DNA from 3 places in the Simiduia sp. 21SJ11W-1 genome. Region 1 is predicted to be linked to each of the others. Evidence: predicted binding sites of a transcription regulator. Region 1 holds the regulator's gene; each other region holds the start of a gene.

Region 1 (7,919 bases):
GCGCGTTATAGGCTTCTTCGATGGCCTCGTGGTCTGCCTCGCGCATCAGCCTGCCAATAAACTGCATGTGCCGGCGTTTGGCGTTGTGGGTTTTGATGCGGCCCATCTCCACAATGGCGTTGCGCAATAAATCCGGAAGCGGAATTTTTGCCAGGCGCTCCTTGTTGAGCTCGCACAGCTTGGCACCCAGCGCCTGCAGCGCCAGCATTTCCTTCTTGATTTGTGTGCGGCTTTTGGGCTGCTCTTGTTCAAATTCGTCTTCGAATTGATTGTCTTGCGTCATGGTGCCTTCCGAAGTGCTAGGGCCTGCGTGCAGCCTTTGGTACAAGTGGGGTTGGGCGCGCATGGTATCTAACTTGCGGCGCCAGTGACAGGGGCTATTCGCCTTCGCCGAAGCGGTCGTTTATGAGCTCGCACAGGGCGGCCATGGCCTCGTCTGCGTCTTCCCCTTCGGTGACCAGGGTGAGCTGGGTGCCTTTACTGGCGGCAAGCAGCATGAGCGACATCACGCTTTTGGCATCAACGCGCTTGTCGCCCACACCTGCCTGTATTTTGCAGCCAAAGCGCGCTGCCAGCGTGGCCATTTTTGCCGCCGCCCGGGCGTGCAGCCCAAGCTTGTTGATGATTTCAATTTGCCGTTCCATGCTCAGTGCCCGTGATTGGCCACCAACTCTCGGTGACGTAATTGCGCTTTGGGGTAGTCGGCCATCAGTTTTTTGTGCAATTGCTCGGCGATGTATACCGAGCGGTGCTGGCCGCCGGTGCAGCCGATGGACACTGTCATGTAGCTGCGGTTGCTGGCCTCGAATCTTGGCAGCCACTTGTGAATGTGCTGGTAGATGTCGTCTAGCATGAGGCTTGTGTCTTCCTGTGCCTCCAGGAAGTCGGCCACGCCTTGGTCCTGGCCTGTTTGCGCGCGCAGCTCGGGTTTCCAGTAGGGGTTGGGCAGGCAGCGCACGTCAAACACGAAGTCTGCATCCACGGGCACGCCGCGCTTGAAGCCAAAAGACATTAATTGCAGTGCCATGGTGGTTTCATCGGATTGACGCACCCGCACTTTTACCAGATCGCGCAACTGGTGCAGGGTTAAGTTGGTGCTGTCGATCACAAGATCCGCCAAATCCACCACTGGCTGTAGCAGTTCGCGTTCTTTTATAAGGGCATCGCGCAGTGCCACGCCGTCGCGACTGAGGGGGTGCTTGCGGCGGTTTTCGCTAAAGCGCTGAATCAGCGCGGGCGAGCGCGCATCGAGAAACATCACTTCAATGTGAATGCCGCTGTCGCGTGCGTGGGCAATAATCTGCGGGAACTTGGTCAGCTCGCGCCAGGCGTTTCGGGCATCCACGCTAATGGCAAACGATTGCTGGTCGGTGGGGTCTGCCTCCAGTTGCTTGACGAGTTCCGGCAGCAGGCGCAGCGGCAGGTTGTCAATGCAGTTGAAGCCTAAGTCTTCCAGCACGTGTAGCGCTGTACTTTTGCCGGCGCCCGAGCGGCCACTGACAACAATTAATCGCGGTGTGCTTGGCTCGGTGGGCATGGTGGCAGATTCCTTAGGCTGCAGTGAGGTGTTGCACTACCCTACTATAGAGCAGCTGGTCTGAGCCAGCACTGCGCAACTCTTCACGAAATTCCTCGCGCTGAAACAGCTCGGCAAGCCTGGCCAGTGTTTGCAGGTGATCGCCATCGGCATCTTCCGGCACCAGAAGTGCGAAAATAACGTCGACGGGTTCGCCGTCAATGGCGTCGAAGTCGATGGAGTGAGACAGTGTAATCAGCGCACCGGTGGTGGCCTCGCAGTTGGCAACCCGGCAGTGGGGTATGGCGATACCGTGGCCGAGGCCGGTGCTGCCCAGGCGTTCGCGGGCAACCAGGCTGCGAAAGAGGTCGTCGGCGGCGAGGGAGGGGATATCGTTAGAGATCAGGTCGGCCAGAATTTCCAGCGCGCGCTTTTTGCTGACGCCATCCACGCCGTGTTGCACACGGCGTGGGGCCAAGAGATTTTCAAACTGCATAAATTCAACGGTGGCTTCGAAGCTTTTCTTTGTGCTTGATAAGTTGGCGATCCAGCTTATCGGTGAGTAGATCGATGGCAGCATACAGGTCTTCGGACTGAGAGTCAGCGAAAAACTCGGCGCCACTGACGTGGACGGTAGCTTCTGCCTTTTGTCGCTGTTTATCAACACTCAAAATGGCATTGATGCTGGTTATTCGGTCGTGGTGGCGTTCGAGTTTTTCAAGCTTGGTGTTGACATAGCTTTTGATGGCGTCGGTCAGGTCGAGATGGTGTCCGCTGATGTTGATTTGCATTTGCTGCTCCTTTTGTCGCTGCGTTTGCGTTGCACCCGCCCCGCATTGGTGCAATACCGTTGCGGGGCACCAATACTCGCTTGCTAAATCAGTCGCTTTCGCTCATTCGAGGCCGCGATACCGAGAGACTCCCGGTACTTGGCGATGGTACGCCTGGCCACCTGAATGCCTTGCTCTTCTAAGAGCTTGGTAATTTTGCTGTCGCTCAAGGGCTTTTTGGGGTTCTCTGCGGCCACCAGCTTCTTGATGATGGCGCGAATTGCCGTTGAGGAACACTCGCCGCCTGAGTCTGTGCTCACGTGGCTTGAGAAGAAATACTTGAGTTCGTAAATGCCCTGGGGGGTGTGCATGTACTTTTGCGTAGTCACCCGGGATATGGTGGATTCATGCATGCCAACTTCTTCGGCGATGTCGTGCAGCACCATGGGTTTCATGGCTTCCGGGCCGTGTTCGAAAAAGCCCACCTGTTTTTCAACAATGCAGCTGGCCACCTTGAGTAATGTTTCGTTGCGGCTTTGCAGGCTCTTTAAAAACCAGCGGGCCTCTTGCAGGTTATCGCGCAGGAAGTTGTTATCTTTGCTGGTGTCGGCGCGCTTTACCAGCGACGCGTAGCCTGAGTTGATACGGATCTTGGGCGCGATATCTGGATTGAGCTCCACTAGCCACCGATCCTGTTTTTTGCTGACAAAGACATCCGGGACGACATACTCGGTTTCAGCCCGGCTGATACTCTCGCCCGGGCGCGGGTTAAGGGTTTGGATCAGCCCGATGGTTTCGGCAAGCTCTGATTCCTTGAGCTTACAGCGGCGCATGAGTTGCTTGTAATCGCGGCTGCCTAGCAGGGCCAAGTGATCCTTAACAATCAGTTTAGCAGCATCCAGAAAAGGTGTAGTGGCCGGTAGTGTGCGCAACTGAATCAGCAGGCATTCCGATAAATCCTGACCGCCAACGCCTGGCGGGTCGAATTGTTGCAGCCGGTGCAGCACCGCCAGTACTTCATCGTGTTCGAGGGGGTCATCTTGCAGATCGGCGTCTTGGCCCAGGCCCTCGGTTATTTCTTCCAGAGGTGAGGCCAACAGCCCGCTGGGCTCTATGGCATCGATGATGGCCATGGCAATCACCCGATCACGATCAGACATGGGCGTGAGGTTGAGCTGCCACAGCAAATGTTCTTGCAGGGTTTCGCCGCCGCTGTCGTCGCGCTCGTAGTCGCGATCGTCGTCCGATGCCGGGCCTGCGCTGGCGGGGCCCGAGGTGTAGATGTCGTCCCAGTTGGTATCTACCGGCAGGTCGTCTGGAATGTCGTTATTCCAGTCGGCATCCATCGAGGTGTCGCTGGTGGTGTCGGTTGCGGGGGTATCCGGGGCGTTGTCGTTTGCGTCTTTGCCGTCTGGCTGGGCAGATTGGCTGTTGTCTGGGTGGTCTGCGGCGTTATCGGCGCCTGTGTCATCGCCGTCTGCCATCTCGAGCATAGGGTTGGATTCCAGCGCCTCCTGGATTTCGGCCTGTAAGTCCAGTGTCGACAATTGCAGCAGCCGGATGGCCTGTTGCAACTGCGGCGTCATGGTCAGCTGCTGACCGAGTTTTAGCTGTAGAGATGGCTTCATGGGGTAATGACTTACATCCTCTTGGTTGCTGCCCAAAACGTGGCCTTAACTCCAGCGGGCGCAACCTAAGTGTAGTCATCCGGCAATAGCGAGGCAATATTGACAAGCAAGCACCATGCCTTTATGGGTGATTTAAGGTTGGCGCGTAAAGCGTTGTTGTTCTGCGCGCCAGTGCGGTGATGTGCAGGCCTAGAGGGTGAACTGGTCGCCTAGGTACACCTCGCGTACCCGCTGGTTGGCGAGCACCGTGCTGGCATCGCCCTCGGCAATAATGTGGCCTTCGCTAACGATGTAGGCCTTTTCGCAGATGCTGAGGGTTTCGCGTACATTGTGGTCGGTAATCAGTACGCCGATGCCGCGATCTTTAAGGTGCTTGATGATGCCTTTGATATCGCCCACGGAAATGGGGTCGACTCCGGCGAAGGGTTCATCCAGCAAAATAAACCGTGGCTCGGTGGCCAGGGCCCGGGCAATTTCCACCCGACGGCGTTCGCCGCCCGACAGCGCCATGCCCAGGCTGTCGCGGATGTGGGTAATGTGAAACTCTTCCAGCAAATCTTCCATGCGCGCTAAGCGCTGTTTGCGGTTGAGCTCTTTGCGGGTTTCCAGAATGGCAAGAATATTGTTGGCCACGGTGAGTTTGCGAAATACCGAGGCCTCTTGCGGAAGATAGCCGATGCCCGCCCGTGCGCGCCCGTGAATGGGCAGGGGGGTTAAGTCCTGATCGTCGATGCTCACGCGCCCGGCATCGCTTTCTACCAGGCCCGCAATCATGTAAAAGCAAGTGGTTTTGCCGGCGCCATTGGGGCCCAAGAGGCCCACTATCTGGCCGCTGTTTACCTCCATCGATACGTCGATTACTACCCGGCGGCCCTTGTAGCTCTTGGCCAGGTTCAGTGCTTGCAACTGGCTCATTGGTCTTTTTGCTCCGCGGGCGTGCGCTTTTGAGGCTGCAGAATAACGTTGACCCGCTCCTTGCTATCGGTACGGCGGCCGGCCTCAACGGTGGCCAGGTGAATGTTGTAGTTGATTTGATCACCGGTGATCAGTGAGCCGTCTTGCTCTACGCGGGCTTTGCCTGTGATGGTGAGCTTTTCATTACCCACTTCGTACACCAGTAATTCGCCGCGGGCTTTTACCAGTGGCTTATCGATCTCGGGTTGCTGTTGAAAGTGGGCCGGTGCACCGGTGGCTACCACGCGGTAAACCTCGTTGTTCTTGCTGTAAAACACGGCTTTTTCAGCCTCGATGTAGATGCTGCCCTGTTCAATGACGACGTTACCCACATAAGTTAGAACGCCCTTTTTTTTATCTAGATCGAAATCGTCCGACTTGATGTTAATGGGCTGATCGCGATCGGTGGGCAGCGCTTGTGCCAATGGTGTAACCATCACGGCCAAGGCGGCAAGGGCGAGCCAGGCGTGGCTGCGGCGCGGGTTATTGTGTTTCATAAGTGCCTGTGACTCCGCGAGTAAGTTTAAAAGTCTGGGTTTTGATATTGGCGTTCAGCGCATTGCCGTGGGTAATGCCTTGGGGCGAAAGTATTTTCACCGGCTGATCCGTTTCAGCCACCTGGCGCTTGGTAAAGTAGATCAACTTTTCTGTAAAGAGTTCCGTGGTGCCCTCAACCGGATCCTGTTGAAACAGGTGTACGTTGCCGGTGAGTTCAAGCCGGTCATCCTTGTTGGTTGCGCGCGCTCGATCGGCCACAATAATCCAGGGCGCCTGATCGGGATTATAGATTTCAGCGCGCAGCTGCTCTACCAGGGTGAAATCTTTGTTGCTGGCCTTGCCGGCGGGTTGGTAGTGATCGGCGCGCACGCCGGTCACGCGCCGGCTTACCTTGCCGGCTTCATCGTAATGAACGCTCACGAAGTCGGTCATGAAAAATGCCGGTGCCTGTTGCTCTGCATCTTTTGGGGGCTGCTCGAACAGGCGTGTAGAGGGTGTCTCCACCATAAACAGGTAGATGAACACGATCAGGGCAACAATAACGGGCAGTAATTTTTTAAGTTTTGCCAACGCTGTTTTCCTTTGTGCGCCAGGATTGAGTGAGAGCGGGCCGTGGCCGGCTTCAGCCTGTGTATTTAGCCAGTAGCGCTGCGTGCGTGCCTTGTGCCTGCATGATGAAATCGCAGGCTTCACGCACGGCCCCTTCGCCGCCGTTGCGCGCACTTTGCCAGTGGGCGCGGGCTACCACATCCGGGTGAGCGTTGGCGGTGGTCATGGCCAGGCCCACTTTTACCATGCAGGTGAGATCCGGATGGTCGTCACCCATGAAGGCGATTTGCTCGAGCGCAAGCGGCAGGTCTGTGAGGATTTCCTGCAGGGCGGCAAATTTATCTTCGCGGCCTTGCACCAAAATATTTATACCCAAATCACCCGCGCGGCGCGCCACCAACTCACTTTTGCGCCCGGTAATAATGCCCACCTGTACCCCCGATTTTTGCAGCAGCTTGATGCCGTGGCCATCTTGGGTGTTGAAGGCTTTCATCTCGTTGCCCTGGTTGTCGAAGTAGAGCTTGCCGTCGGTGAGTACGCCGTCTACATCGAGTAGCAGCAGTTTGATGTTTTTTGCCGAGGCCAGTGCTTGAGTCATGGGTGGGTCCGAAATGCAAAATGAATGTTGGGTTGCAACTTAGGTTGGCGTTGTGCGCGCCTGAATACTAAACGATTCCTGCCCGCAAAATGTCGTGCATGTGCAGCAGGCCTACGGGGTGTTTGTTGTGGTCTTCAACCACCAGCGCGGTAATTTTTCGCTGTTCCATCAAGGTGAGGGCTTCGGCCGCCAGCAGGTCTGTGGTTACCGTAAGCGGGTTGCGCGTCATCACCTGGGCCATGGTGGCGGTGGCCAGATTCGCCCCTAGATCCACGCAGCGGCGCAGGTCGCCGTCGGTGAAAACGCCAATCAATTGATCTGCCTCGTCCACAACGGTCGTCATGCCAAAGCCCTTGCGGGTCATTTCCACGAGCGCCGTAGACAGCAAGGTATCGGGGCTGACCTTTGGCAGCTCCTGGCCTGCGTGCATCAGATCGCTAGCGCGCACAAGCAGGCGCCGGCCCAAGGCGCCGCCCGGGTGCGAAAAGGCAAATTCTTCTTTGGTGAAGCCGCGGGCTTCCAATAGCGCGACTGCCAAGGCATCGCCCACCACCAGGGTGACGGTAGTCGATGAGGTGGGCGCCAAATCCAGCGGGCAGGCCTCGGCCTGAATACTGATGTCCAGGTTTACATCGGCAGCCTGCGCCAGCGGCGAGTTGGGGTTGCCGGTCATGCTGATGATGGGAATTTGCATACGCTTGAATAAGGGGATCAGCGTGAGCACTTCCGATGATGAGCCGGAATTGGAAATGGCGATGACCACATCCTGGCGGGTCACCATGCCCAGGTCGCCATGGCTGGCCTCACCCGGGTGTACAAAAAAGGCCGGGGTGCCGGTGCTGGCCAATGTGGCGGCTATCTTGCCGCCGATGTGGCCGGATTTGCCCATGCCCGTCACAATGGTACGGCCCTGGCAGGCAAGAATCAGCTGGCAGGCGCGGGCAAAATTGGCATCCATGCGTGCGTCGAGCGCGGCAATGGCATCGAGCTCAATCTTGACGGTGCGCTTTCCGGCTTCAATAAAGGCAAAGTGTTGATTCATGGGGCTTACTCGCACTGATTCAGATTCGGTTAAGGGGCGTAATGGTATAGTGCCTACTCGTGAATGTCAGCTAAACCGCGTGCGATAAACTAGCGTAAAACGCCGGTAGCTGAATGGCGAATATTTAAAATAGGCGGTGGTTTTTTCTGCACTTAAGGTAGAATGGCCGCCCGGTACCGGGCAGATGCTGCCAGGTTTTTAACCGTAAGGTTTGGAAGAAAAGGAGAGGTTTGGCTATGGGTTCCCGGATTTTAGGTGCGCTGTTGGGCGCTTTCTTGTTGTTTGCCGCATCGGCACAGGGTGCCGCTGAGGTTGGCCCGCGTGAAGTGGTGGTGGGCGTTGTAGATTCCCTGAAGGCTGCGGT
Region 2 (7,919 bases), 740 kb from region 1:
TCCATGGGCATGATGTGGGTTTGCAGATACACCTGCTTGCCATCGGCCGAGCGGAAGTTTTCTTCCATTACTTCGCTGGCCACCTCGCCCTCGATCACATGGCGATCAATCTCAGACAGACGCGCCACATCGTTGAGGTAAAAGGGAAGCAAATCGCTTACATGGCAATTTTGCATTTCAGCGGTGGTTTTACCCACAAAATTTGCCAGCGCTTTGTTGGCAAAAATGTAGTTGCCGTCGCGATTGCGGGCGCCCACCATCACCGGTAGGTTGTCGATAATCTGCCGGATGTGCTCTTCACTGCGCCGCAAAGCTAATTCCACGGCGCGTCGCTTGGCGAGCGAGAGCTCCATTAAATCGAGCAGCTTGTTAGTGGTTGAAACCAGCTGGCCCAGCTCATCGTCTTTGTGATCAGCCACATATTCAATGCGCGATGTGCCGGGCTTATCAAGATCGATACTGCTCATTTGCCGTACCAGGCGAATCAAAGGCCGGGTGAGCATCACGTGAAAGGCAAAAAACAGCAGTATCACAAGGAATGCATTGCGCAACATGCCCGCGCCCAAAATCAGCCCGGAGCGCTCAAAGAACGGGGCTAAGGCGACATCTACATCCACGGTGAAACGGATGGTGCCAGCCACGGCGTCGCCGTACCCCGGAATGGTCAAGCGCGCAACGTATGAGCGACTATCTTCTGCAATAAAGCGGGTAATCCAACGGGTGGAGGTGGCCGGGCGCGGCTCGCTCCCGGAGGCCAGCACACTGCCGAGCTCGTCGGAAATGGTAACTTCGTAAATAAAATCGTAGGCCAAAAGCCCGTTTACCACCTCAAGCGATAGGTCATCATCCAAGGTGTGCACCGCGCGGGCAGCCGGTGGCGTGGTGACTTCAATGACGCGGTTAATGAGGTTTTCCAGGTCTTCCTCATTGCCTTTCAAATCCAGGTACAACTGAATCGAGCTCATGGCCAAGCCCAAACAAAAGGCAAGCACAACCCCAACCTTAGCCAGGCGGAATGAGATCCCTTTGAAGGAGTGGTCTACCAGAGGGGTATTCACAATAGGCGTTCTTATTGTCCTGAACCGAATTTTCCCTGGGCAATATGCCCGGTGCTTATAAGAGTAGTCGCCTAACGCCTTGCTGACAAAGGATTCCCACCTTGCAGGCAAAAAAAAGCCGCCTGTTTAGGCGGCCGCGAAATTTTCGCTAAGGTCTCACAGATTGATCGATAATCAGGCGCCCAGGGCTTCTTTGGGCTCCACAAAGGCGTAGCCCAGTACATCTGCTACGGCCTTATAGGTGATTTTGCCAGCGTGCACGTTCAGGCCATTCATCAGGTGGGCATCGTCCAGCACAGCCTGCTTGGCACCTTTGTTAGCCAGCGCCACGGCAAACGGCAAGGTGGCGTTGGTGAGTGCAATGGTAGAAGTACGGGCCACGCCGCCTGGCATGTTGGCTACACAGTAGTGCACTACGTCATCAACGACATAGGTAGGCTCTTGGTGGGTAGTCGCCTTGGAGGTTTCAAAGCAACCGCCCTGGTCAATGGCCACATCCACTACCACCGCGCCCTTCTTCATGCGGCTGATAATGTCGCGCGTTAACAACTTGGGCGCCGCAGCACCGGGAATCAGTACCGCACCTACCACCAGATCGGCCTCAATGGCATATTGCTCTACGGCGTCTGCGGTGGAGTAAACAGTGCGCAAGCGGCCGTCAAATTCGGTATCCAGTTGACGCAAACGGGGCAAGGAGCGATCCAGAATGGTCACGTCTGCACCCATACCCACAGCCATGCGCGCAGCCTGGGTACCCACAACACCACCACCAATCACCAACACTTTGGCAGGTGCTACACCGGGCACGCCGCCCAGCAACGCACCCAGGCCGCCCTGGGCCTTCTCCAAGTGGTGGGCACCGGCCTGGATAGACATGCGGCCCGCCACTTCAGACATGGGCGCCAACAGAGGCAAGCCACCACGGGCATCGGTTACGGTTTCATAGGCAATAGCGGTACAGCCAGAGGCCACCAGCAATTCGGTTTGCTGTGGATCGGGCGCCAAGTGCAGGTAAGTGAACAGCAGCTGGCCTTCGCGCAGCATGCGGCACTCGTTTGGCTGGGGCTCTTTAACTTTGATGATCATGTCGGCTGTGGCGAAGATCTCTTCGGCCGAATCGATAATGCGTGCACCGGCTGCAATGTACTGGTCGTTCTCAAAACCAATAGCCGCACCGCCGTTGTTTTCAACCACCACCTCGTGGCCATTCATCACCAGCTCTTTTACGCCCGCAGGGGTTAAGCCGATGCGGTATTCGTGGTTTTTAATCTCTTTAGGTACACCGATTAACATAAATCACCTCAGTCTCTCGCCGGGCCACTATGGCTGGCCTTATGTGGTTATCGATGGGGCGAAGTATAGCCACGGCAAACGGGTGATTCCTTTGCAATTTTCGTGTTTTATCAGAGCTTTCAACTATATAAATTTACCTTTTAGTGGATTCAACCATTATGACCGCCTATTATCAGCCCATACCTTTTTCAGAAGAATTACGCACATGAAAAAACGCGCAAAAGAGCTCTCCACCATTGATAAAAACATCATTCGCGTGCTCCAGAAAAACGGCCGCACCTCTTATGCAGACTTGTCCCGCCAGGTGGGGCTGAGCGCTACGCCTTGCATGGAGCGGGTAAAGCGGCTGGAACGCGACGGCGTCATTCAAGGCTATGCCGCCATGGTGAACCCGGAGTTTCTGGATGCCGCACTGGTGGTGTTTGTGCAAATCAGCCTGGTGCGCTCCTCGCAGGATATTTTTGAAGATTTCAGAAAAGCCGCCGCCAGCCTGCCAGAAATACAGGAGTGCTACCTGGTATCCGGCAACTTTGATTACCTAATTAAAGCCCGCGTGGCAGACATGGCAGCCTACAGGCAGTTTTACGGTGAAACATTGCTCACCCTGCCGGGTGTACAGGAGTGCACCAGCTATGTGGTTATGGAGCAGGTAAAAGAAACCCTGGAAGTTCCCGTGCGCTACCAACGGCCTTAAGCCAGGCAAAAGGCCAGTGATTTCCACTGGTTTTTTAAAGGTAAGCCCGCGAAAAATACTGGCACAGATTTTGGAACGTTTAGTACTGAGCGCCACCTAAGTGGTAAGCGTCAAAAAGCCAGCACCGCTGCTCAGATCATTTATAGCAATCGGCCGCAAGTGATTCTTTTTGCATAAGTTCTGGCGTATTGAACCAAATGGGTCTACACCTTGGACAGGCGAAACCCCAGTATTATTCGCGCTAGCGGGAGATTGACATGGGCATCTGCGAACCGGAACTGGTGGGCTTGATTATCCGGCCTACCCTGCGCCAGATGGGTTTGTATACAAAACGTGCCGAGCAATTGTTGCTCCAGGCGGCTGCAGCCAGTGAACTTGGCCACCACATATGCCCAGATCGCGCCCGCCGCCTGGGCCTGTACCGTATTACCTCCAAACAACATCGCCAAGTGTGGGATACCTACCTGGTACACCAGCCGGAACTTGCCTCAACGGTACGGGGCCTGGCCTCACAGCGGGCCTTTTTGAATAACCCCGATGATGAGCTGATCACCAACCTGCGCTACGCCACAGCCATTGCCTGGCTACTCATTCAGCAAACCTGCGAGCGCATGCCATCGGCCAAGCCCACAGATGCCGAACTTTTAGCCACAGCCTTTAACCGCCGTAAACGCATGGCGGCCTAAGGCTAAAGGTTTACCGCGTCTATATATTGCACGCCCGCACCTGCCGCCCGCGCCTTCGGCTCGCTGCCCTCACCGTCACTCCAATCTGTAACCGAGGCATCATCAAAGGCGTATTCCGCGCGCTCGCCGGTGCGATCGATGTTCAGGTTTTCAAAATCAAACAGGTTGCGGTCGGCCAGCTGGGAGGGGGCAATATTTTGCATTGCACCAAAAATCTGCTCTACCCGCCCCGGGTGGGTACGCTCCCATTCGTGCAACATGGCCTTGATGTTCTGGCGCTGCAGGTTTTCCTGGGAGCCACATAAATTACAGGGGATGATGGGAAAATTGCGGGCCTCGGCAAAGGCCTGCAAATCGCTTTCGCGGCAATAGGCCAGCGGGCGAATCACTATGTTACGGCCATCACTGGCGCGTAATTTAGGCGGCATGGCTGAAAGCTTGGCGCCATAAAACATGTTCAAAAACAGGGTTTCAACCATGTCATCGCGGTGGTGGCCGAGCGCAATTTTAGTGGCGCCAATTTTTTCGGCATAGCTGTACAAGGTGCCGCGGCGCAGGCGCGAGCATAGGCCGCAGGTGGTTTTACCCTCCGGGATTTTCTCTTTCACCACCGAGTAGGTGTCTTTTTCAAGAATCTGAAACGGCACCCCAACTGTACGCAAATAGTTGGGTAACACCTCTTCGGGGAAGCCCGGCTGCTTTTGATCCAGATTCACCGCCACCAGCTCAAAGCGAATGGGCGCGGTTTTTTGCAGGCTCATCAGGATATCCAGCATGGCGTAGGAATCTTTCCCGCCGGATAAGCACACCATCACCTTGTCGTTATCTTCAATCATGTTGAAGTCTACAATGGCGGTGCCTACCTGGCGCCTCAAGCGCTTTTGGAGCTTGTTGAATTCCAGCTTGTCTTTGCGTTCGGCTACATCTTGCATGGGGGTGGCCTGCGATTTTGGGGGCGCCATTGTACGGATTTTAAGCGCTTTGGGAAACCGCCTTGCCGCTTGCCAACATGCGGCAAACCCCTGCCGCCTTCTGCATCACAGTAGGCCCGGCACCCCTCTAAATTCAAGGGGTGCCGGGCTGGCATAGCGATTGCTCTACCCCTGTTACAACACCTTGCACCTTGCCCGATTGAGATGACGCTATGAGCCTTTTGCACGCAGTAATGCAAAAAATTCGCACACCCGATGCGCCACCTGCCGTTGAACCCGCCCAGGATATGAGCCTTACGGGCATCATGCAGCGCTATGCAAGCCTGATAGACCTGCAAAGCCGCCGCCAGCTGATTACCGTGCAGCTTGATAATCACCGGCAAAGCTTTCAATCACTGATTTTGGATATCAATTTCAGCCAACGGCTGCTGGTGCTGGATGAGCTGTTCCCCACCGCGCCACAACCAGCCATTGGCCAAAGCCTGTACCTTTCGCACCAGCACATGGGCAAAATCATGCAATTTGAAGCGCCGGTGCTGGAGCGCCAAACCATTGCCGGCAGCCCCTGCTACCTGGTGCCCCTGCCGGAATCACTGGAATACCGCCAGCGGCGTCGCCACCCGCGCTTGTTGCTTGAAGATCACATGGTGCCGGTGAAGCTGCAATCGCCCTGGCGTTCGCACTGGTTTGGCTCACTGGTAAATTTGTCGGCCGGTGGCATGCGGCTAAACCTCAACGGCGACAAGCTGCGCGAGATCAGCCGCGGCAGCAAGGTACCCAACATTCAATTTGAACTGGGCCGGCAGCTGAAAATCCAGTGCGACGGCAAAATCCGAAGCTTTCGCTTTCTGCGTCGCCCGGTTCGGCAAACGGAAATCAGCGTAGAGTTCAGCGGCTTAACCAGCGACCAATACGGCCTGCTGAGCCATTATGTAGACACACTGCTCGCGCAAAATTACCGGGCCGCCTGATAGTCGTTCAGAGCCCAATCGTAGCGGTAGCGCAGGCTTGCCCCCTCGGGAATGGGCACCTTGCGGTAGCCATTGATAAACGCGATGCGGGCGCCCTCGGTGGTGCCAAAATCTTCGCCAAACCAATAGAAAATACGGCTGAGGTACACCGTATTGGCGCTCACATCTACGCCCTTTTCACTGTTTATAAACGCCCAGGCCGCAGATTCAAGCTGGGCCTCAAGTGTGCCTGCAGTTAACACCTTGGCCGGTAAATCCGGGCAACCGATACTCGCACAATTGAGCACAAAGTGAATGCGGGGCTCCTGCCATTGGGCTCGCAATATACCGTGTTCTATATCATCAAAACTGAGTGAGCGCCCCTCCACGTCAACCACCGGGTACTTCCAGGGCCCGCCGGCAAGCCAGGCCGCCAAATTAGGCTTCACATCTTTGATTGATGCCGGAATGCCCGACTCCAGTACCAGCAAAATCATCCGGCTGTTGTAGAGGTTTACCCAGTAGGCTTGGGCCTCGGCGCCACCCATGGTGCTGGGCGCTTGCCTTTGAAGGCCCGCAACATAGTTGCCCAGTGCCTTCTTATGGGCATCGGTTACGGCCCGGTAATCTACCAGTGCGCCACGGGGCGTTTCATGGCGGTAGGTATCTAAAAATTGCTGGTACGGATTTGCCTCGGCTGCGCCGGCAAAAGCACTTGCCAGCAACATTGACAGGCTGCAGATCACGGCCACGGCTTGAGCCCGGCTGGTTCTAAACAGGCAAGCCACGTAAACTCCCCTTTTTAAGTTCATTGTGTAGTTCCCCCATGGATACAGACAGCCTGCTTTCGTTAGATAAACAATTACTCTGGCACCCCTACTCGTCTTTTAACAATCCGCCGCCGGTATACCCGGTAGCCAGTGCCCAGGGCGTATACATCGAGCTCACCGATGGCCGCAAGCTCATCGACGGCATGAGCAGCTGGTGGTGCATGCTGCATGGTTACAATCATCCGGTGCTCAATCAAGCCATTAAAGACCAGGTGGATAAAGTCTCCCATGTGATGTTTGGCGGCCTCACCCACGCGCCCGCCGTGAAGCTTGCACAAAAACTGGTTGCGCTTTCACCGCCCGGTTTAAATAAAGTCTTTTTATCCGATTCGGGCTCTGTGTCTGTGGAAGTGGCCCTTAAAATGGCGCTGCAATTTTGGCGCTCACAAGGCAAGCCTGAAAAAACCCGCATGGTTGCTTTGCGATGCGGCTATCACGGGGATACCTTTGGTGCCATGTCTGTGTGTGACCCGGTAACGGGCATGCATCACCTCTTTGCCGATGCCATGCCCACGCACCTGTTTGCGCCCGCGCCCACCTGCGCCTTTGATGCCCCCTGCACTGATGAAGATATTGCCCCACTAAAGGCAATACTGAGCGAGCACCATACAACCCTTGCCGCGCTGATTTTAGAGCCGGTAGTGCAAGGCGCTGGCGGCATGCGTTTTTATTCTCCGCAATACCTGAAAGCGGCGCGCGCACTGTGCGATGAATACGGCATATTGCTGATTGCCGATGAAATTGCCACAGGCTTCGGGCGCACCGGTAAAATGTTTGCCTGCGAGCACGCAGGTATCAGCCCGGATATTCTCTGCGTGGGCAAAGGCTTAACCGGCGGCTACATGACCCTGGCCGCCACCTTGTGTAACAACAAAGTGGCCCAAGGCATTTGTGATGGCGAAGCCGGTGTGTTCATGCACGGGCCCACCTTTATGGGCAACCCGCTGGCTTGCGCGGCCGCCAATGCAAGTTTGGATATTTTATGCAACCAGAACTGGCAGGCAAAGGTTCTGCAAATTGAAGCCGGGTTAACCGCGGGGCTTGCGCCTTGCAAACAGCTGCCAGGTGTTGCCAATGTGCGGGTACTGGGCACCATCGGGGTGGTGGAAATGCAAGCACCGGTTGACATGGCGCTTATTCAACGCCGCTTTGTAGACCAAGGTGTATGGATTCGCCCGTTTGGAAAACTGGTTTACGTAATGCCACCGCTCATTATCAGCGATAAGGAACTTTCGCTGCTCACCGGCGCCATGTGCAAGGTATTGAGCATGGGCAGCTAGCGCCGCGCACGCGCACCCAATCTTACAAAAACCAAAAAAATTTGAACATAAAAAAAGGCGCCAGGCATTGCCGGGCGCCTTTATAATTTCCGTAAGCCCTTAGCGAATCGGCTTGATACCCACAGCTTCGCGCACCTTTTGCAGCAACGGCGCACTGTATGAGCGGGCCTTCTCTGCCCCTTTTTGCAACTCTGCC
Region 3 (7,919 bases), 780 kb from region 1:
CCTCTAACATTGGTGACGATTTACGTTTCATCATGAGCTCCACTACCGATGGCGATACCGTGGAAGTATTGGGTAATCCTGCCGTGCCTTCGCAAACGCTGGAAGCAGATCCTGCCAACAACGGCATTGGGGCCGGCAATTCGCTGGCATCCACCAACGGCATAGTGGTGGGCGGTGAGATAGATCTGGTGCTGGATGAAGGCTACACCATTAACAATCCCAATCCGCCGGCTATCGGTTTGTACAGCCCCTTTACGGCTACGTCTTTCCAGCCTTTTGTGATTAACCAGTTCGACCCAACCGATCAGGGCACCTATAACCACGCAACCTCGGTTACGGTGTACGACTCGCTCGGCAACAACCATGTGATGACGCAATACTTTGTACGTCAAAACTACGACCCGAACGATCCGCTCACCTCGCCCAATCACTGGGTGATGCATGTGCAGATTGACGGCGAAGATGTAGGCGACCCAGACACAACATTGCCGCCACCCGGCAATGTTGCGCCGACCCAGGCATCGTACAATCTGCACTTTGATTCTAATGGCGCATTAGATCCATTGTTAAGCGACCCGATACTGATTTCCAACTGGGTGCCTCTTGATCAAAATGGCAACCCCAATGGCGCGCAGGGGCCATTGAATCGCCTGCAGGGTGGCGCCTTACCCATTGTGGTGCCACCTACCAATTCCAACTTTGAAGTTGTGATGGATGGCACCTCACAGTTCGGTAGCGATTTTGCAGTTAATAATGTAGATCAAAATGGTTACGCCACCGGCAGGCTTTCGGGCATAGATCTGGATGACGAGGGCGTACTCTTTGCCCGCTTTACCAATGGTGAGGCGCAGGTGCTGGGCCAGCTAGCGATTGCCGATTTTGCCAATGTGCAGGGCTTGCAGCCCGCCGGCGACACCATGTGGGCTGAGAACTTTGAATCGGGTATTCCGCAAATAGGTACGCCCGGCACTGCGGCCCTTGGGGTTATCAATGCCGGAGCACTGGAAGATTCCAACGTGGATTTGTCTGAGCAACTCGTAAACTTGATTATTGCCCAGCGTAACTTCCAGGCCAGCGCCAAGACCATTGAAACGGCCGATGCCGTTACCCAAACCATCATCAACCTGCGCTAATGACAGTTTTTACCCTCTGCGCCCCAAGTCTAGACACAGAGACTTGGGGCGCAGTTTGTAACCCTCACTCGCACGGGTTTAGGTGACGGCTAGCTAAGTATTGCTGTGCAGTGGCTTGTACCCTCTCATTCCTGTTTTGCAAGCAGGCCTCAAAAGGCGTTTGCGCCGGGTAACATGCTGCGCCTGAACTCTCATCTCAAGAAAGCGTTTGAAGGCATGGCCTTCAAGGTGTGGGCAAGCTCACATTAGCTTACTGTTTAGCTGCGTTCTTAAGGCCGTTGTTTGTTGGTGCCATTTGCTACATAAGGCCGGTGTTGGTTTTCTCTGGCACTGTTTTTGCTCTATCTCAGGTATGACGATCGAATGATCAAAAATTGTCGTTCCGAGGAAGAACTATGGACAAGGCGCTTTATGTATCCATGACCGCGGCCAAGCACAATATGCGCGCGCAAACCGCGCATTCCAATAATCTGGCCAACATTAATACCCATGGTTTCAAGGCGGATTTCGCGCAGGCAAGGGCGATGCCCGTGTTTTACGGCGATGGCCACCCCACGCGCGCCTACGCACTGACAGAGTCGCCCGCCACAGATTTCGCGCATGGCGCATTTATTGAAACCGGGCGTGAGCTGGATGTGGCCATCAATGGTGATGGTTTTTTGGCGGTGCAACTTCCAGATGGCCGTGAAGCCTACACCCGGGCCGGCAACCTGCTGATTGATGCCGACGGCATCTTGCGCAACAGCGAGGGCATGATTGTGTTGGGTGATGGCGGCCCCATTGCCTTGCCGCCCCAAGAGAAGGTGGAAGTAGGGCTGGACGGCAGTATATCCATTATCAACGCGGGCGAAGGCCCGCAAACCCCGGCACAGATCGCGCGTTTGCGATTGGTTAACCCAGATGTCGCCAACCTTGAAAAAGACGAGAGCGGCTACTTTGTGACGCGCGACGGTGAGGCCGCAGCGGTAGATGCCAATGTCCAGGTAACTTCGGGCTTCCTGGAGGCCAGCAATGTCAACGCCATGCACGAGTTCACCTCTGTGCTTACGTTGGCGCGCCAGTATGAGTTACACGTAAAGCTTATGGGCAGCGTGCAGGAAAACTCTGAAGCATCGGCCCGAATGTTGCAAATAAGTTAACACCAAGGCTATTTATGGGCGCCGGTACTTGGCTGTTGCCAACACCGGCGCGTAAGAATTAGAGCGATCAGGGCGCAAGCCTGACGTACGTGAACCGAGAGGAATGCCAGTATGCACGCCGCACTTTATGTGAGTAAAACGGGCCTTAGCGCGCACGATAAGCAGTTAACCACTATCTCAAATAATTTATCGAACGCCTCCACTGTGGGCTACAAGCGCGATAGAGCCGTATTTGAAGATCTGCTGTATCAGGTGCAACGCCAACCCGGCGCGCAAACTACCCAAGACACCCAGCTCCCCTCGGGTTTACAGCTGGGTAGCGGTGTGCGCGTTGTGGGTACCCAAAAGCAATTTACAACCGGTAGCCTGCAGGTAACTGATCAATCTCTGGATGTTGCCATTAACGGGCGCGGCTTTATGCAGGTGCTCCAGCCAGATGGGAATATTTCCTACACCCGCAACGGCCAGCTGCATTTAAATTCTGATGGCCAGGTGGTTAATGCCAATGGTTTGTTGTTAGAGCCTGCCATTACCATACCCGAAGATGCCAACCGCATTACCATTGGTACAGATGGCACCGTGAATGTGTTTATTCCCGGCGACCCTAACCCGCAGCAGGTGGGCAATATTCAATTGGTGGATTTCATTAATCCCGCAGGCCTTGAAGCCATAGGCGGCAACCTGTTTTTGGAAACCGCATCCAGCGGTAACCCGCAGGCAGGTACCCCCGGTGAAAACGGCCTGGGTGAAGTGCTGCAAGGTACGCTTGAAAATTCCAACGTGGATATTGTGGAAGAAATGGTCAATATGATCACCACCCAGCGGGCCTACGAAATGAACTCAAAAGTGGTATCTACAGCGGATCAAATGCTGCAATTTATCACGCAAAACCTGTAATGCCGCTTCGCTATAGAGGAATGCAGTGTATGTTTAAGTTCGCCTCAGCTCTGTTGGTTTCATTGGGCGCTTTGCTTGGTGGGTGCGTGGTATCGCAACCGCCAGCGCCGAACGACCCCTTCTACGCACCGGTACTGGGAAATACGCCAGTACCGCCAGTGCCCACCGATGGCTCTCTGTACCGTGGCGACTACAGCTTATCGTTTTTTGACGATCGTAAAGCCACCCGTGTGGGCGACATTATTACCATTGTGCTCTCCGAGCGCACCGTAGGCAGCAAAAGCTCGGGCGTCAGCATGAAAAAAGAATCAGACAACAGCTTTACCGGCACATTGTTCGGTGTTGAACCCAGGGTAGGGGAGTATTCATTGGATACCAGCACCCAGGTAGATCGCGATTTTGTGGGTGAATCTGATGCAGACCAAAGCAACAGTTTGCAGGGCAATATCACCGCTACTGTAACCGATGTTCTGCCTAACGGTAATTTGGTAATACGCGGTGAAAAATGGATAACACTTAATAAAGGCGAAGAATTTATTCGGGTAAGCGGCATGGTGCGGCGCGAAGATATCAGCCTGGATAACAGCGTATTGTCTACCCGGCTCGCCAATGCTCGCTTGAGTTATGCAGGCCGAGGTGCGCTTTCTGACGCCAGTGAAATGGGCTGGCTGGGCCGATTTTTCAACTCTCCGGTATGGCCATTATGAAAATTTTGATTGTTGCTTTAGTGATGGCTTGCTTGCCGCTGGCCGCAGTTGCAGAGCGGGTGAAAGACATCGCAAGTGTGGCAGGTGTGCGCACCAATCAGTTGGTGGGTTATGGCTTGGTGGTGGGGCTTAATGGCACCGGAGATCAAACCAACCAAACCCCTTTTACGGTGCAATCGTTCTTAAATATGCTGAATCAGTTCGGTATCGCCATGCCGCCCGGCATTAAACTGCAGCTAAAAAATATTGCGGCAGTAACGGTGCACGCAGAAATGCCGGCCTTTGCAAAACCTGGCCAATCTCTGGATATTACGGTTTCCTCTATTGGCAATGCCAAAAGTTTGCGCGGCGGCAGCTTGATTATGACGCCGCTGAAAGGCATAGATGGGCAGGTATACGCCATTGCACAGGGCAATCTGGTGGTGGGTGGTTTTGGCGGCGAAGGCAACGACGGCTCAAAGGTGACAGTGAATGTACCCAGTGTGGGCCGTATTCCCTCAGGCGCCATGGTAGAGCGGCAAATCGCTACCCGCTTCGATGAGGGGCGCGCCATAGTATTTAATTTACACAGGCCCGATTTCACCACCGCCAAGCGTCTGGCTGAAAGTATCAACAATATGCTGGGCCCGGATGTTGCTGCACCTGTTGATGCCGTGTCTGTTTCGGTACAGGCACCGGTAGATCCCGCACAGCGGGTAAATTACCTTTCCCTACTTGAAAATATTAATGTAGAGCCCGGGCGCGAGCCCGCACGGGTTGTGATTAACTCGCGCACCGGCACCATTGTGGTGGGGCAGGATGTGCGGGTCTCGCCGGTTGCTGTTACCCACGGCAGCCTCACAGTCACTGTTTCCGAAGCACTTTCGGTAAGCCAGCCCAATGCGTTGGGGGAAGGCCAGACTGTGGTAGTGCCGCAATCCAATGTGGGTGTTGAGGAAGAAATAAACCCCATGTTCAAATTTGATACCGGCACAAGCCTGGATGACATAGTGCGCGCCGTTAATCAGGTGGGTGCAGCGCCCGGCGATCTAATGGCCATTTTAGAGGCGCTCAAGCAATCTGGTGCGCTCAAAGCCGAGCTTATTGTGATCTAGATGAATAACCTAAACCTTCCCGTTCAGTCTACCCAGGTTGATAGCTTTACTAATCTCAACTCGCTGGATCACGTGAAAAAAATGGGCCGCGAGGGCGATCAACAATCACTGCGCGAAGTGGCGCGCCAGTTTGAAGCCATGTTTGTGCAGCAGTTGCTAAAAACCATGCGCGCCACCGAGGATGTATTTGCCAAGGGTAACTATACCCAATCAAGTGAAATGAAATTTCACCGCGATCTGCTGGATCAACAGATGTCGCTCTCGCTTACCCAAGGCCGCGGCCTGGGCCTTGCTGAAGCGTTGTTTGCCCAAATGACAGAGCAATACGGCAAGCTTTTGCCGCCGCCAACCAATGCCGCCGGCGCTCAAGCCCCGGCAGGCACAAGCGGGCAAGAACCTGAACCAGCACCAAGCGCGCCGGTAAGTAACGTGAATGCCGCCGATGCTAAAACCGATGCTAGCGCTTCTACTGAGGCAAAAATTCGCCGCTTCGTGGATGAGGTATTTCACGCAGCGCGCCAAACAGCCGATGCTCTGGGTGTAGCTGTGGAAGGTGTAATCGCGCAGGCAGCCCTGGAGACGGGCTGGGGCGAGCACCAATTAACAGATGATAAAGGCGCCCCTAGTCATAATTTCTTTAATATCAAAGCCGATGCCCGCTGGGAGGGTGACTCTGTAGCCAAGCGGGTATTGGAGTACATAGACGGTGTGCCCATTACGCTACTGTCAAATTTCCGGAAATACGAAAGCGCGCAGGCCGCCTTTAAAGATTTTACTAATTTTATAACCCACTCCCCACGCTACCAGGAAGTTAAAAACAGCCCAAGTGCGAAAAGCTATGCCCAAGCGCTGCAGGCAGCAGGCTATGCAACAGATCCGGCTTACGCCCAAAAAATTGCCAACATTGCCAATAGCCCATTGCTTAAAAATATATTGGCTCAAAAATTGCTCTAATTAATTCAGTGGGGTCAATATTTCAATATTGACGCGGAATTAATTAAACGGTGAAGCGCAATGGCCGATTTATTAGGTATAAGTATCAGCGGGCTGAAGTTCAGCCAGTCTGCGCTCAAAACTACCAGCCATAACATCTCCAACGCTGATACCGCGGGCTATTCACGCCAGCGGGCGCTCGCTGGCACCAACGATGCCACCTTCATTGGCGGCAGCTACCAGGGCAACGGCGTTCACCTGCAAACCCTGGAGCGTATTGCCAGCCAGTTCGCCATTGATCAATTGCGCTCTGATACCACGCTGTTCAACCAGTTGGAAACCTTTAACGACAACATTCGCCAAGTGGATTCGCTGTTATCAGATCCGGCCACGGGCGTTGCAGCTGCCATGCAAACATTTTTTGCAGCAATGCAAAATGGCGCGAATGACCCAACTTCCGTGCCCTCGCGCCAGCTGATTGTCAGTGAAGCGCAAAGCCTGGCCACGCGTTTTAATACGCTGTATGACCGGTTTGATGCGTTAAACCAAGGCGTAACCCAGCAACTGACAACCGCTGTTGCACAAATTAATTCATTGGCCAAGGTGATAGGCGAGCTTAACAGTAAGATTGCTTTGGCCTTTGGTGGCGGCCAGGGTGCTGAACCCAACGACCTGTTAGACCAGCGCGATGAAGCCCTTCGCCAGCTTGCGGAATTTGTCTCGGTAAGCACTTTTGATCAGGGCGATAACCAGATTAACGTGCTGGTAGGCAATGGCCAGCCACTGGTGGTGGGCAACGCGGCACGCTCACTACGCATTGAAGGCGGCTTGCTGGATGCCTCTAAGGCTGAAATTATTTTTGACTCTGCAAAGGGGCCGCAGCGTATTACCGAGCTTGTTACCGGTGGTCGGGTAGGGGGCTTGCTGAGTTTTCGCGATGAAGTGCTGGACCCTGCCATCAATGAAATTGGCCGCCTGGCCATTGCCGTGGGTGAATCTTTCAATGAAGTGCACACCCAAGGCCTTGATTTAAACGGTAATTTTGGCGACCGGTTTTTCAATGATGCCAACGACCCGAATGTGGCCCAATCGCGCGTAAAGGGCAGCTCCGATAATGCCGCACCTGACGACCGGCAACTGGCTCTGGAAATTGTAGATAGCTCGCAAATTACAGCGTCCGACTACGAGCTAGACATTGGCGCTAATGGCATTTACACCATTACACGGGCGGCCGATGGTTCCATTGCCAGCAAAGGTATTATGGCGAGTACCTTTCCCTTTGAAATAGCGTTCGACGGCCTAAGCCTCTCCTTCGGTGGTGGCAGCTTTACTAATGGCGACAAGTTTTTACTTCAACCCACCCGATTGGGAGCGCGCTCTTTTGGCGCCGCCATTAGCCGAACCGAGGAAATTGCCTTTGCCTCACCCTTGCTCACAGATGTAAGCCTGGCCAATCAGGGCAATGGCTCCATTACCCCCGGCGAAGTGCTGGCCGTACACGATGCCAATGGCAACTACTTGCCGCTATTTACCCAGCAGGGCAAGTTTTCACCGCCATTGATCGTAAAATTTAATACGCCAACCAGTTACGATATATTGGATAACTCAGATCCCGCCAATCCTGCGCAGCTGGATCCGCCTATTCGCAACCAAATTTTCGTGCCGGGCCTTTCCAATAAGCTGTTTTCAGAAGATCCGGGCGCAACCCAAGTCAGTACTCAAGGCCGCGCCATTGGTTTGCCTGTGGGCAGCCGGCCCACGGTAACAGCTGCATTAAAACCCACAGGCGCGGTTGCGCCGAACTTCGGTGTTACAGATTTCTCTGGCACGGCCAACCAGTTTGCGTTTGATATTGTCGTGAGCAATACGCTTAACGGCGTAAACGATGGCACTTTTACGGTACTCATTAATAGCCCCGGAATTGTGGATAACGCAACCTTGCTGGCAGATATCAATGATGACCTGGCCGGCAGCGATGTGGTGGCCTACATGGATGAAAATGGCGAGCTGGCATTC

What was found. Region 1 encodes sigma-54, which starts transcription at its own class of promoters, with help from an activator protein. Its sites were predicted from a motif close to TGGCACANNNNTTGCNNT; they were not measured.
Region 2: the regulator sigma-54 is predicted to act here: its motif matches at 4,813-4,830, upstream of L1F30_RS07770 (flagellar brake protein).
Region 3: the regulator sigma-54 is predicted to act here: its motif matches at 1,459-1,476, upstream of flgF (flagellar basal-body rod protein FlgF).

The regions. Positions count from the first base shown of each region.
Region 1 covers NZ_CP090959.1:1,029,440-1,037,358, forward strand. The annotation lists gene yjgA (ribosome biogenesis factor YjgA) at 1-283, opposite strand, end outside; gene L1F30_RS04530 (HPr family phosphocarrier protein) at 378-644, opposite strand; gene rapZ (RNase adapter RapZ) at 647-1,537, opposite strand; gene L1F30_RS04540 (PTS sugar transporter subunit IIA) at 1,551-2,012, opposite strand; gene hpf (ribosome hibernation-promoting factor, HPF/YfiA family) at 2,017-2,307, opposite strand; gene L1F30_RS04550 (RNA polymerase factor sigma-54) at 2,391-3,914, opposite strand; gene lptB (LPS export ABC transporter ATP-binding protein) at 4,104-4,829, opposite strand; gene lptA (lipopolysaccharide transport periplasmic protein LptA) at 4,826-5,365, opposite strand; gene lptC (LPS export ABC transporter periplasmic protein LptC) at 5,352-5,936, opposite strand; gene L1F30_RS04570 (HAD family hydrolase) at 5,989-6,513, opposite strand; gene L1F30_RS04575 (KpsF/GutQ family sugar-phosphate isomerase) at 6,581-7,555, opposite strand; gene L1F30_RS04580 (phospholipid-binding protein MlaC) at 7,792-7,919, shown strand, end outside.
Region 2 covers NZ_CP090959.1:1,765,579-1,773,497, reverse strand. The annotation lists gene L1F30_RS07795 (bifunctional diguanylate cyclase/phosphodiesterase) at 1-965, opposite strand, end outside; gene ald (alanine dehydrogenase) at 1,233-2,351, opposite strand; gene L1F30_RS07785 (Lrp/AsnC ligand binding domain-containing protein) at 2,557-3,045, shown strand; gene L1F30_RS07780 (hypothetical protein) at 3,303-3,731, shown strand; gene ttcA (tRNA 2-thiocytidine(32) synthetase TtcA) at 3,734-4,663, opposite strand; gene L1F30_RS07770 (flagellar brake protein) at 4,876-5,634, shown strand; gene L1F30_RS07765 (DUF547 domain-containing protein) at 5,619-6,425, opposite strand; gene bioA (adenosylmethionine--8-amino-7-oxononanoate transaminase) at 6,440-7,723, shown strand; gene L1F30_RS07755 (tryptophan--tRNA ligase) at 7,823-7,919, opposite strand, start outside.
Region 3 covers NZ_CP090959.1:1,807,902-1,815,820, forward strand. The annotation lists gene L1F30_RS07975 (flagellar hook-basal body complex protein) at 1-1,133, shown strand, start outside; gene flgF (flagellar basal-body rod protein FlgF) at 1,529-2,272, shown strand; gene flgG (flagellar basal-body rod protein FlgG) at 2,384-3,169, shown strand; gene flgH (flagellar basal body L-ring protein FlgH) at 3,199-3,876, shown strand; gene L1F30_RS07995 (flagellar basal body P-ring protein FlgI) at 3,873-4,970, shown strand; gene flgJ (flagellar assembly peptidoglycan hydrolase FlgJ) at 4,971-5,924, shown strand; gene flgK (flagellar hook-associated protein FlgK) at 5,985-7,919, shown strand, end outside.